DNA from 4 places in the Sphingobacterium sp. UBA7253 genome. Region 4 is predicted to be linked to each of the others. Evidence: riboswitches for the same ligand, from Rfam matches in the RefSeq annotation. Region 4 holds a riboswitch; each other region holds the start of a gene.

Region 1 (3,130 bases), on a different contig from region 4:
TTCAAATCATGATTTGAAAGGCCTTTCTCGACGGTATAATAATAGATTATCCGTATAAGGAATCTTCTATTGCATTCCACAACTGGATTCTCTTTTGTAGCGCAACTTTACTGATCTCTTTCATTTCCGTCCATTTAACCTCATCGTCCTTCGCAAGATCTGTGATCATCTGCATCGCCAACGGTCCATGCTCGTCGCCGTCAAGATCAATATGGCGTTGAAAATAATAAATAAAGCTATCCAGATTGGCTGTAGGAAAGTTTGTTTTAATTTCTTCCAAAATAGAGGTAAACATTCCCGGGATAAGATCTTCGCGTCCAAATGTAAATGCTGCAGCAATTTTATGCACCTCGCCCTCAGCAATCACTTCGAATGTAAAATTCAAAAAGTCTTTGATCCGCTTGTCCAATGTGGTCGTTGCAATGACATCGAATATGTTGCTCGATTTTTTGGCTTGAGCAATAAATTTGTTGACCAGATGAAGGTCGGCACCCATGGCATCCATGGCGTCCAGATACATCTCAAAATGGCTCAAACGGCGGCCATCAATGTATTCATCCGACTCCTCAGCCAATACAATTTCGTTGATTAGATAGCGTGTTGATGGATGCTCACTCGCAAACCAAGGTAAAGTCGTACAGGTCAATTTAATCTGTAAAGCTTTTAGTAAAGACATAAAATCCCATACAGCGTACACATGCCCTTCTGTAAAAGAACGTAGATTCTTGATCGTTTTGATCTTACGATATAAAGGGTGTTGCAATAATACCTCGCGTTCGGCAGCAATGTATTCGTTAATTTCCGCAATTCTATTCATGGCGCAAAAGTATTGTCTTATCTCTATTTTTAAAAGTATTTTCGATGAGATTACAGTAACATGATAAATTTTTCGCCCAGCTATCCGCTTCATAACCAAATCACAGCCAACCACGCGCCTCGCTTTTGACCTCCGTATTCCTGTTGCTAACGCCCATTTACCCTTAAAAACAAAAATATTTTTTATTATAAAAAATAATCTACTATATTTGTAGAGTATTCAGAATTGCATGATGCAATACCAACCGAGTGCAGGCACCGCGGTGGTAAATTAATACGGGTTTCGACCAAAATAAACGTCGCTGAACGATTATTTTCCCCAACAAGATCTGGATACAGTTTATGGTTTAATCCTTTAAATTTTTAAATTGTATGGCTACTACAACAAATCTTTACCAACACTTACTGGAAAAATTCAGTTATTACTCAACAGATGAACTGATACAGCTCAACAATGACACCATTTTGGGACAAGGCTGGGGTTCAGCCAAGGCAACCTTTAGAACAGCTTTGATCAGTACGTTCTCCAAAAGAGGATTGGATCTTTCCAACATCATTTCCAAGGAAGACGGTTTTACCTCGGTGAAGCATGTCCCTGTACGCTTGGAACAGAATGTCCTGATTCCTTTACAGTAATCGTTATCGGCAAAAAAAGGTAGGCCTAGCCTACCCTTTTGTCAATGAGTGATGATATTTTAACGTATGATTGAGTGAATGTGCGGTCTGCCGGGCATCGTCCTGATAGGACGATAAATCTTGGCAGGCTCTGATATCTGCTACATCCACCTTGTTTCTTACTTTGCTGATGACCTGATTTAATTCCGATTTCCAGTTGCCCGGATCGCCAAAATCGTCCACCCAATTTTTGTTGATAAACCTTTTATAGTTCAAAAGCAAAATATACAATTCCTCACCACTACCGGCGCGATTGATTGACGTGCGCCAGTTCTCTAATTTTTCTTTAAAACTCATAACCAGCAATATACAAAAAAATATTTGGATTCCAAAATAGTTGCATTTGAAACGGATAAGGATAACGAGAAATAAAATGATAAAATGATTAAACCTTCGGTGAATTATCTTGGTCATAAAGGAGGGATTCAATATAAATATCATATTATAAAACAGATACATTATGGCCTTTATCCACTTAAAAAATATGCTTGTTATTTCCTTTGCATTGCTATGTATATTGGAGAAAAGTATTGCTCAACAAGGTCGTCACAATAAAAGATCTACGTCTCAGACGACGTTTCGACATGACAGAGAAAACGATTATGTCAACATAGGCAACCGGATCTTCTACAGGGATAAGATGGTCGAAGGTGTCGATGCACGATCTTTCAAAGACCTCGGCAATGCTTATGCAATAGACAACTGGAATGCCTATTATCGTGGCGTTAAGATTAAAGATGTATCGCCACATTCTTTCCAATCACTTGGTTGGGGATATGCCAAAGATAGTTGGAATGCCTATTATCGTGGCGTTAAGATTAAAGATGTCTCTGCGCCCAGCTTTAAAATACTGGATGAAGGATATGCCAAAGACAGTTGGAATGTCTATTATAGAGGCAATCGACTAAAAGATGTATCCGACCAAAGCTTTGTTCTTCTCGGTGATGGATACAGCAAAGATAGCTGGAAAGTCTATTATTTTGGTCAGGAGATAAAAGATGCAACTGCTTTTACATTTAAATATCTGGGCAAAGGTTATGCGAAGGATAGCTGGAATGAATATTATAGAGGAAAAAAATTAGAATAGAAAATAGACCACGGGATTATTCTATTGAATAATTCCAATTTCCTAATCCTTTCGGTATCTCCCAGGATTCGGCTTTGGTCTTGTAATTATTAAAGTGACCTTTTTCCCAAGTGGTAATATGGTAACCTTTACAGAACTTACAATAATAAGCCCTTTTGCAGGCATCTTTACCCATCCTGTGTTTGATACGTTTACCATCCAGTTTGTTTTTCATCCGGGATCTGAACTTAAAGTGAAGCATTGCCCATTGCGCCTCAATTAAAGAAGGAAATCCAACTTTACCAGTAGCTCGGCATTTCCAGGTATTGTCCCTTACTTTTTCCATAATCTATCTATTAAAGTTCATCTATTCAATTTTATTGCTCCTTTTCTATTGGCACCTGCATCATGACCCATTCTCTGATATGTTTTGCAATTTTATCGGATACCTCAAAATTATACCTTCCCTCAAAAGGGATTTTGAGCAGGATACGCAATCGGCCCCGTTTCAGTTGCAGGCAAGCTTGGATCATATCCAAAGGTATAGCCTTATCCCGGTCTATCTTTTGTACA
Region 2 (3,130 bases), on a different contig from region 4:
GCGCTTGTACTTCATCCAAGATCGCCAATGCAATTTGGTAAGTCGTTGTTGAACGCGGTTGATCATTACGTACAAAAGACCATTGTAAGATGGTAACTGGACCAGTCAACATACCTTTAACCGGACGGTTAGTCAATGATTGAGCGTATGAAGACCAACGGACAGTCATATCTTCAGGACGGTATACATCACCATAGATAATCGGAGGTTTTACACAACGTGAACCGTAAGATTGTACCCAGCCGTTTTGTGTGAAAGCGTAACCAGCCAATTGTTCACCGAAGTATTCAACCATGTCGTTACGTTCGAATTCGCCATGTACTAATACGTCGATATCCAATTGCTCTTGAAGACGGATTGTGTTTTCAGTTTCTTCTGCGATTGCTTTATCGTACTCTGCCTGCGTGATAGCACCTTTTTTCAGGTCTGCTCTCCATTTACGAACATCTTTCGTTTGCGGGAATGAACCAATAGTTGTGGTAGGGAATGCCGGCAAGTTGAACTTCGCTTGTTGCGCTGCTTTACGGTCAGCAAATGCTGAAGTACGTTTCGCATCGTCATCAGTGATATTGCTTGTACGTGTTTTAACCTCTGGTTTGTGGATCAGTGGAGAAGTACGACGGCTTTCAGCGGCAGCTTTGTTCGCTTCGAAGCGTTTTGCTGTTTCAGCATCAACTTCACCTTCTGCTAATACGGCTAAGTCTTTTACCTCAGCTAATTTTTGTTTAGCAAATGCTAACCAGTTTTTTACTTCAGCTGGTAGCGATTGCTCATTGTGTTCATTGTCTAAGTCGAAAGGAACGTGCAACAATGATGAAGAAGGAGCTACCCATACACGGTCTTTTCCTAATGCATCAACAGCTTGTTTGATTTTAACCAATGATTTTTCGTAATCATTTTTCCAGATGTTACGGCCTTCAACAATACCCAAAGATAATGTTAATGAAGCAGGAACTTTAGCTAGTACCGTATCCAATTGGTTTTCACCGCGTACCAAATCCAAATGTAAAGCATGGATAGGTAGGTTAACTGCGATATCTTCGTTGTCTTTTAAAGCTTCGAAGTAAGTCGTCGCGATTAATTTGATATTTTTTGCTGCTGCAGCTAATTTTTCGAAAGTAGGTTGATATAAAGCTTTTACTTTAGCATCTAAATCCAATGCTAAGAAAGGCTCGTCAATCTGAACATATTGCGCACCGGCCTCAGCTAGTTTAGCTAATATTTGCTCATATACTGGAACAAGTTTATCCAATAAATCGATGCGGTCGAAGCCAGCTTCTTTTTCTTTACCGATCAAAAGGTAAGTGATAGGACCTAATAGAACTGGTTTAGTATCGATGCCCAATGATTTTGCTTCGTTATATTCATTTAAGAATTTTTCGGACGTCAATTTGAATTCTTGATCTTTTGTGAATTCTGGCACCATATAGTGGTAGTTGGTATCCAACCACTTGGTCATTTCCATTGCAGTCACGTCGATTCCTTCTTGTTGGAAACCACGCGCCATGGCAAAATATAGATCTAAGCTGTAATTGTTGTCTACTTTATTCAATAAAGAATGGTAACGAGCAGGAATTGCACCAACAGTAAGGGTTAAATCCAATACTTGATCGTAAAAAGAGAAATCATTGGAAGGGATCAAATCTATTCCAGCATCTTTTTGTGTTTTCCAATTGCCTTCACGAATTTTTTTTGCTGTGTCCAATAATTCCTCAACAGAAGATTTTTTAGCCCAATAGGCCTCATTGGCTTTTTTCAATTCGCGGAACGCGCCCACACGAGGGTAACCTAAATTGTTAGTCAATAACATAATGAATGTTTTTAATATTTCTTTTTCAACTATATTTCTTGCTAGAGAGAGAAGGACACACTAGAATTCGGTGACTTCGGCTTATCATTCCCATATCAAGTAGGGTAGAATTTAGCACCTTGTCAAGGGACAGGTTGCTAAGGCTTCATCGGGTCTATTCCCTCTGCCTTTCTCTATAAGCGACGCTAAGTTAGAACATTTCTTTTTGAAATGCAAATTTTTTATAAAAGTGCGTCAATTTTTTATATTCTACTAAGGATAAAATTGTTTTGTTCTTTTCTTTTCATCCGTGATTTAGTGTATGTCATGTTTCAATACGCTGTGTAGCATAAAAAATGGGGAATGACTGTTTCTCATTCCCCATTCTTTTAGCTCACCAAAAGTTTGTAACCTTTTCCGTGCACATTGACAATTTCAACTTTACTATCTTCTTTTAGATATTTACGAAGTTTACTGAGAAATACATCCATACTTCTACCCGTAAAGTAGTTGTCATCATGCCAAATTTTTAATAAAGCTTCTTCCCGGGTCAGCACATCATTTTTCTTTAAACAAAGCAAGCGCAGTAGTTCCGCTTCTTTAGTGGATAGTTTTTGCATCTGTCCTTTGTAAGAAATTTGCTGACTTGTATAATCAAAGAAATAATCACCAATTTCAAATTTATCAGCAACCACTTCCTCTTCTTTGTCTCGAACACTGCGCTTCAGCAAAGCATTGATGCGGAGCAATAATTCCTCCACTCGAAAAGGCTTTGTGATATAATCATCTCCCCCTAATTCAAAGGCTTCGGTTTTATCTTCCATCATCCCCTTTGCTGTGGCAAAGATAATAGGAACAGTATTGTTTGTTTTTCTGATTTCACGTCCAACTGTAAATCCGTCCTTTTTTGGCATCATGACATCGAAAATACAGAGGTCGTAGTTATTTTTTTTGAATTGAGAAATCGCTTCATCTCCATCCGTGCATAATGTGACGTCAAATTTTCCCTTTAATTCGAGATAGTCTTTTAAAAGATCCCCCAAATTAGGATCATCTTCTGCTAATAATATCTTTTGCATAATGATTATATTAATTTTCACCAATGTCCCTTGATACTGATAAATCAGTTTTCCTCAACCTTTGAAATTTTTTAAAGAGGAAATATACAAAAAAGGAACGTTTTATTTTTTAATAGGCAAAATTACTTCAAAGGTCGTGCCCTTATCTTTTTCACTTTTAACTGTAATTTTTCCGTTCAGCCTTCTCAGGATGTCCTGGACATAACTTAAGCCAAGACCAAATCCTTTGACATTATGAACATTTCCAGTTGGAATACGGTAG
Region 3 (3,130 bases), on a different contig from region 4:
TTCAAATAAATAGCGGTACACGAATTATTGCAGTAATTTCTTATCTTGGTCTGTATATTATTACTGGCCATAATTATTGATTTATTTTGAAACCGTTATTACTGCTGCTATTCCTATTCTCGTTGTCTTCTTGTGCTTTCTTTGGGAAGAAAAAGGACTTTCCTGAAGGCAATTACCAAATGATATTGGGCTATTCAAATGAGGAGTATCATAAAGTAAAAAGAGAATCACCCCAAAATGTGGAGGCAGATGTCTATGGTAATGACCCTACGATATACCGGTCCTTTCTCTCCCTCCATGATAAAGACAAATTTGTCATGGCGATCGATGATATCCTACTCTTCGGTAAGTATAGATTCGACGGCGATCGATTAGAATTGACCGATGAGAAAAAGGGTAGTCTCGCTTTGGATATTGTTAAGGTAAAAAACGATTTTGTTCAGCTGAGAGGTGATTTTTCACAGTTTAGCTCAGCACGTGTGCCCACAAGTGAAAAACTTTATATCAACTTTGCGTTAGATAAAACCCCTATCCGGGAGACCCCGAGCAAATTTGATAGCCAAGTGAATCTATGGCGAAATGCCCCTGTAAAATCAGAAAGTGAAATGGAGATAAAAGCCAGGGCATTGAATTTTGTAGATTATTCTATCGCTTATTTCCAGCACATATCAAGTTCAGGCACACATCACGATTATCGAATGGATGGTGTTGAATCACCCATTATTTATGCTGAGAATGGCATTGTGCTCAAGGCATGGGCAGATGTTCCCGATTCTTGGAAAGAGTTATTTTACAACGAAAAAAATGCATTAATCGCCTACAAATATTTATTTGATGGTTTTAAATATGGATCGAAAGAGGAGTACCATGTTACGGGACTCTTACTGATTACATTTTATCTCAAAAATCTACGGAATTCCCTAGCAACGAATCTTTAGCCGATCCTGTTGTGACGTAGTCAATCTCTTCGCTGTCGATGATCCGCGATCGTTAATTTTATCTTTTTTTAGAGTCTTTTATATTTGGTGGAGCCTAAATTCCTGTTGTTGCCTGGGAATAAACCTGAAGCCGTATTTATTGCAATCTTTTTGCCGCTATTTTTGCTTTTTCGAAAAAATATTTTTGTCTTTTGATTTTTTAAAACGATATTAGCAACGCTTATAGAGAAAGGCCGAGGGACTAGACCCGTTGAAGCCTTAGCAACCTGTATTGTTCAAGGTGCTAAATTCTACCCTACTCCATGTGGGAAAGATAAGTTACATGTAGATAAACGATTCCTCGACGTGTGCGTTTCGATGTAAGCCAACCAAACTAAAAACAGTTTTTTAATGAAGATTATCGATCATATCCAGAATGCCAAAGGAAAAACATTGTTTTCTTTTGAGCTATTGCCACCGGCGAAAGGGCAGGGCATCCAAAGTATTTTTAAAACCATGGATGAACTGATGGAGTTTAAACCTCCTTTTATCGACGTAACCTACCATCGGGAAGATTATATCTATAAAGAGCATGCGAGTGGATTACTGGAACGCGTTTCCTATCGTAAACGTCCTGGGACAGTGGCGATATGTGCTGCAATCATGAATAAATATAAAGTAGATGCGGTGCCCCATTTGATATGTGGTGGTTTTACAAAAGAGGAAACTGAAAATGCATTGATCGATTTGAACTTCCTGGGGATAGATAACGTCTTGGTATTGCGGGGCGATGCACGTAAGGGCGATGCCGATTTTATACCGACCGATGGTGGACATGCCTTTGCAACAGACCTACTGGAACAGGTAACTGATATGAATAAAGGAAAGTATCTGCATGAAGACATTATCACATCGGAAAAGACTGATTTTTGCATCGGTGTAGCGGGTTATCCCGAAAAGCATTTTGAATCGCCAAATTTCAATACTGATTTTAAATACCTGAAACAAAAAGTCGATATGGGAGCAGAGTTTATTGTGACTCAGATGTTCTTTAATGTTGAAAAATATAAGGAGTTTGTAACAAAATGTAGGGACAATGGAATCCATGTGCCTATTATTCCAGGATTGAAACCACTGACAACGAAAAAACAGTTGGTTACCCTACCAAGGATATTTCATTTAGATATTCCGGAGGAACTGAGCGATGCTGTTTCAGCATGTAAAACGAATGCCGACGTTAGACAAGTAGGTGAAGAGTGGTTGGTGCAACAATGTCAGGAGCTGATTAAATTTGGCGCTCCGGTATTACATTTCTATACGATGAGTAATCCTGGTCCAACAAAGAAGATTGTTGAAAAACTAGCCTAACTCATAAAAATAAAACGAAAAGGGAGCGCATAAGCTCCCTTTTTTTATGGTAGTATTCGTTGTGAAAGCCTAAAATATGTCCAGAATTTTGATAGTGTGGTTTAGGTCGATCTCTATATTTAGGGTTTAATAGCCTGTTTGGTTTAATAGCCTGTTTATAGTCAGATACTTGTGTTAAATAGTGTTAATTAACTTATTGGAGTCAGGATAACTTTTTAACTTAAAGTGCTAAAAAAGATTTTAACAATAGACCAAATTGACCTTATGACGTACACTAGATTAAATTCTCTACTCGGCTTTGCTTGCGGACTAATTGCTACATGTGTATATATCTCCACCGTTGAAAAGACGGTAAGCTGGTGGGATTGTGGTGAATTTATTGCCTGTGCCTACAAGCTGGAAGTGGCACACCAACCGGGAGCACCATTATTTCTTCTTATTCAGAATATATTTTCCAACCTGGCTTTGGGTAATGCAGGTAAAATCGCCTATTGGATGAATATTGGATCCGCAATCTGCAGTGGGCTTACTGTTACATTTTTATTCTGGACAATAACAGCAATTGCCAAAAAGATACTCAACAGGCAAGAGAAAGTTCAATTATCGAATTATTTCCAAATTTTTGCTGCGGGCTTAGTTGGTGCAATGGCTTTCTGCTTCAGTGATTCATTCTGGTATTCGGCTGTTGAATCCGAGGTATATGCGATGTCTTCATTGTGTACTGCGATTGTTTTTTGGGCAATTTTAAAGTGGGAAGTCCGTGCAGATGAGGAAGGTAGCGATCGTTGGCTGGTGTTTATTGCTTTTGTTATGGGCCTTTCGATCGGAGTGCACCTATTAAATCT
Region 4 (3,130 bases):
CGGCCCATTCCAATGCTTGTTGACCGCCTAATGACCCCCCGATAAGGATCTCTATTTGTTTGATTTCCAGGTGGTCCGCAAGGACTTGATGTGCGTGAACCAAATCCCTCACTGTGAATTCGGGGAAAGATAGGTAATAGGGTTGTCCGGTTGCTGGGTTTACAGATAGCGGATTACTGCTATTATATGCTGATCCTATGACATTGGCACAAATAATATAATAATCGTTTGCATCAAACAACTCACCTGTTCCAAAAAGACCGGACCACCAATCCAGCACATCTGCATTGGCCGTTAATGCATGGCAAACCCAGATCACATTGCTGCGATCTGCGTTGGGTTTGCCAAATGTTTCATAACTGATTTGTAAATCAGTAAGCTCTCTTCCATTTTCAAATACAAAAGGCTCCGGGTGCAGATATATATGCTTACTCATTTCACGTTTAAGTTTTAAGCCGAAAAAATCTGATTATTTAATTTTATCAAAAGCTTGTTGTAAATCAACTTTGATATCATCAATATGCTCTATTCCTACAGAAAGACGTAATAAGCCTTTGAAGACTCCGGCATTGGCTTGATCTTCATCACTCAATTGTTGATGGGTTGTAGCTGCTGGATGAATAATCAATGACTTCGTATCACCAACATTGGCTAAATGACTGATCAATTCTAAGCTGTCGATAAAGCTATTGGCCTTTTGCGCTGCGTCACCTTTAAGCTGGAAAGAAAGTACCGCGCCATAGCCATTTTTAAGGTATTTTTGTGCGTTAGCGAAGCTCGGAGAGCTTTTTAATCCCGGATAGTTTACTTTTTCTACCTGTGGATGCGCCTCAAGCCATTTTGCGACCTCTAAAGTGTTGTCTACATGGCGTTGCACCCGCAAAGACAAGGTTTCAAGTCCTTGTAATAATAAAAATGAATTGAAAGGGGAGAGTGCTGGTCCGAAATCCCGGAGCCCTTCCACACGCGCCCGAATGGCAAATTGAATATTTCCGAATGGTCCGCTTTCACCGAAAACTTCGGAAAATACTAAACCATGATAGCCTTCAGATGGTTCGGAAAATTGCGGGTATTTTCCATTGCCCCAATTGTAGTTTCCGCCGTCGACGATGACACCGCCAATGCTTGTGCCATGTCCACCGATCCATTTAGTTGCCGATTCAACAACCACATTTGCACCATACTCCAGAGGTTTAAATAAATAACCTCCGGCTCCAAAAGTATTGTCGACGATTAATGGTAAGTCATATTTTTTTGCTACGGCAGCAATTTTTTCAAAGTCGGGAATATTGAAACTTGGGTTTCCGATTGTTTCAACATAGATTGCTTTTGTTTTATCATCAATGAGCGCTTCAATTTTATCGGCTTCGGCGTCTGTTGCAAAACGAGCTTCGATGCCTAGGCGCTTAAAAGAAACTTTAAACTGGTTGAATGTACCGCCGTATAAGTTGGATCCCGCAACAAAATTGTCACCACTTTCCAAAATATTATTTAAAGCTATAAACTGTGCCGCCTGGCCGGATGCAACAGCAACAGCTGCAACTCCACCTTCCAGTGCCGCAATACGTTGTTCGAAAACATCCGTAGTAGGGTTCATAATCCGTGTATAAATATTACCGAACTGCTTTAATGCAAATAAGTTTGCGCCGTGTTCGGCATTTTCAAATACAAAAGATGTTGTTTGATATATAGGAACTGCTCTAGATCCCGTAGTAGGGTCAGCGACTTGGCCAGCGTGAACCTGAAGAGTTTCGAATTTTAAATTTTTGTTTGAAGACATAATATATCAGATTTTAAGGGTTCAAAAAGAAATTGCAAAGTAAAAAGAGAAGCATACACACCTCCTTGAAGGGTCTGTTAAATCTTTATCCAAGAAAACGGAAATGATTTTTAACAAGCATGGAAGTGCATATGCATACGCATTCGCATTCGCATCGATACAATTGTACGATGGGTTACACTTTCGCTTATCGTGCGGTTCACTTGTGTTGAACCTGAATTTTTAATGGACTTCAGTAATTTAATAATCATTGTCTTATGTCATTTATATGCTCCAAAACGATATTGTTTTGGACAGGAATTGGCACCTTTTCAAACAAATTGAAGGTTGCCAGTGGGTCATTGAGCCAGTCTCTCGCCACTTCTTTATAAATCAAGACCTACTGATTAAGGGAGGTGTTGATTAGAAATCTTCTTTCGAAGACGATACAAATATAAACTCTTTTTTTATTAAAGCAAAAGAAAAGCTGTTTTTTAGTTAAAGGAATTTTGAATAACATACGGATCGGATCGCATATTGTTCGATGAAACTTGATAAGTAACTGTCAATCGGGTATTATGATTTCTTTAAATTGATCCGTTCTGCAGTTTGATTTAAATCTGTTAGGAGAGGTTTAAGCGCATCGATTCTACTATGGATATCATAGGCGAGGTGGCGATTCGTCTTTTTGTTTAACGATAGCGAGAGGCCCACCAAATGGGAATTGACCTGATATGCGAGTGCCTGAAAATGGTGAATATGTGACCAATCCATCCATTTGTGCTCGGGTTCTTTTTTCATTTGATTAATGGCGTCTGAAAACAGGGCCATGGCGGTCTGCGCCTTTTTACGAGCCAGTCGTATATCAAACGAACTTTGTCTTTCGTCCGACAGACGGTTATTGATGATCTGGAAATAATGCGCGTTGTAAAGGGATACCTCTTTTGCCAGCTGAACCATGCCTGTGCTCTGGCGTACAGGTATCAAGAAATAACCCGCTATAGCCAAGAATGCTCCAATCAGTGTGAAAAGTATTCGGCTGCCTAAAATGAGATTGATGTTGCCTTCGAACAGATTGAGTGCAATCACAATTCCCAAGGTAATGAAGATGACACTGACCATATAGTTAGATCGGTTGAACAAAAAGAATCCAAAAAGACCCAATGCAGCTATGGTTAGGAGTGCTGGAAGAAAATGAATAGAAATTAAGCAGAACACACCAACTATAATACCCGAGAATGTACCGACAATACGTTCTATATTACGGGTTTTTGTCATTGAAAATGCTGGCCTGGCAACAATAGCGATCGTCAGTAAGATCCAATAGGTATATTTAAAATCCAAAAATAAAATACCGATCAATGCACCTGT

What was found. A riboswitch is a leader RNA that binds a small molecule or an ion and turns the genes downstream of it on or off. The one in region 4 is predicted to bind S-adenosylmethionine.
Region 1: another riboswitch for S-adenosylmethionine. It lies ahead of B2X72_RS12095 (5-oxoprolinase); the one in region 4 lies ahead of B2X72_RS09365 (O-acetylhomoserine aminocarboxypropyltransferase/cysteine synthase family protein).
Region 2: another riboswitch for S-adenosylmethionine. It lies ahead of metE (5-methyltetrahydropteroyltriglutamate--homocysteine S-methyltransferase); the one in region 4 lies ahead of B2X72_RS09365 (O-acetylhomoserine aminocarboxypropyltransferase/cysteine synthase family protein).
Region 3: another riboswitch for S-adenosylmethionine. It lies ahead of metF (methylenetetrahydrofolate reductase [NAD(P)H]); the one in region 4 lies ahead of B2X72_RS09365 (O-acetylhomoserine aminocarboxypropyltransferase/cysteine synthase family protein).

The regions. Positions count from the first base shown of each region.
Region 1 covers NZ_DKSP01000119.1:122,126-125,255, reverse strand. Annotated here, with positions in the region: gene B2X72_RS12100 (DUF3050 domain-containing protein) at 47-817, opposite strand; SAM-I-IV-variant riboswitch at 1,028-1,121, shown strand; gene B2X72_RS12095 (5-oxoprolinase) at 1,189-1,452, shown strand; gene B2X72_RS12090 (hypothetical protein) at 1,483-1,788, opposite strand; gene B2X72_RS12085 (DKNYY domain-containing protein) at 1,952-2,578, shown strand; gene B2X72_RS12080 (hypothetical protein) at 2,595-2,903, opposite strand; gene B2X72_RS12075 (hypothetical protein) at 2,935-3,130, opposite strand, start outside.
Region 2 covers NZ_DKSP01000028.1:34,565-37,694, forward strand. Annotated here, with positions in the region: gene metE (5-methyltetrahydropteroyltriglutamate--homocysteine S-methyltransferase) at 1-1,810, opposite strand, end outside; SAM riboswitch class I at 1,889-1,992, opposite strand; gene B2X72_RS02050 (response regulator transcription factor) at 2,179-2,868, opposite strand; gene B2X72_RS02055 (sensor histidine kinase) at 2,971-3,130, opposite strand, start outside.
Region 3 covers NZ_DKSP01000077.1:45,999-49,128, forward strand. Annotated here, with positions in the region: gene B2X72_RS07700 (hypothetical protein) at 87-938, shown strand; SAM riboswitch class I at 1,156-1,258, shown strand; gene metF (methylenetetrahydrofolate reductase [NAD(P)H]) at 1,329-2,285, shown strand; gene B2X72_RS07710 (DUF2723 domain-containing protein) at 2,550-3,130, shown strand, end outside.
Region 4 covers NZ_DKSP01000096.1:33,765-36,894, forward strand. Annotated here, with positions in the region: gene B2X72_RS09360 (homoserine O-acetyltransferase family protein) at 1-436, opposite strand, end outside; gene B2X72_RS09365 (O-acetylhomoserine aminocarboxypropyltransferase/cysteine synthase family protein) at 470-1,780, opposite strand; SAM riboswitch class I at 2,042-2,154, opposite strand; gene B2X72_RS09370 (FUSC family protein) at 2,336-3,130, opposite strand, start outside.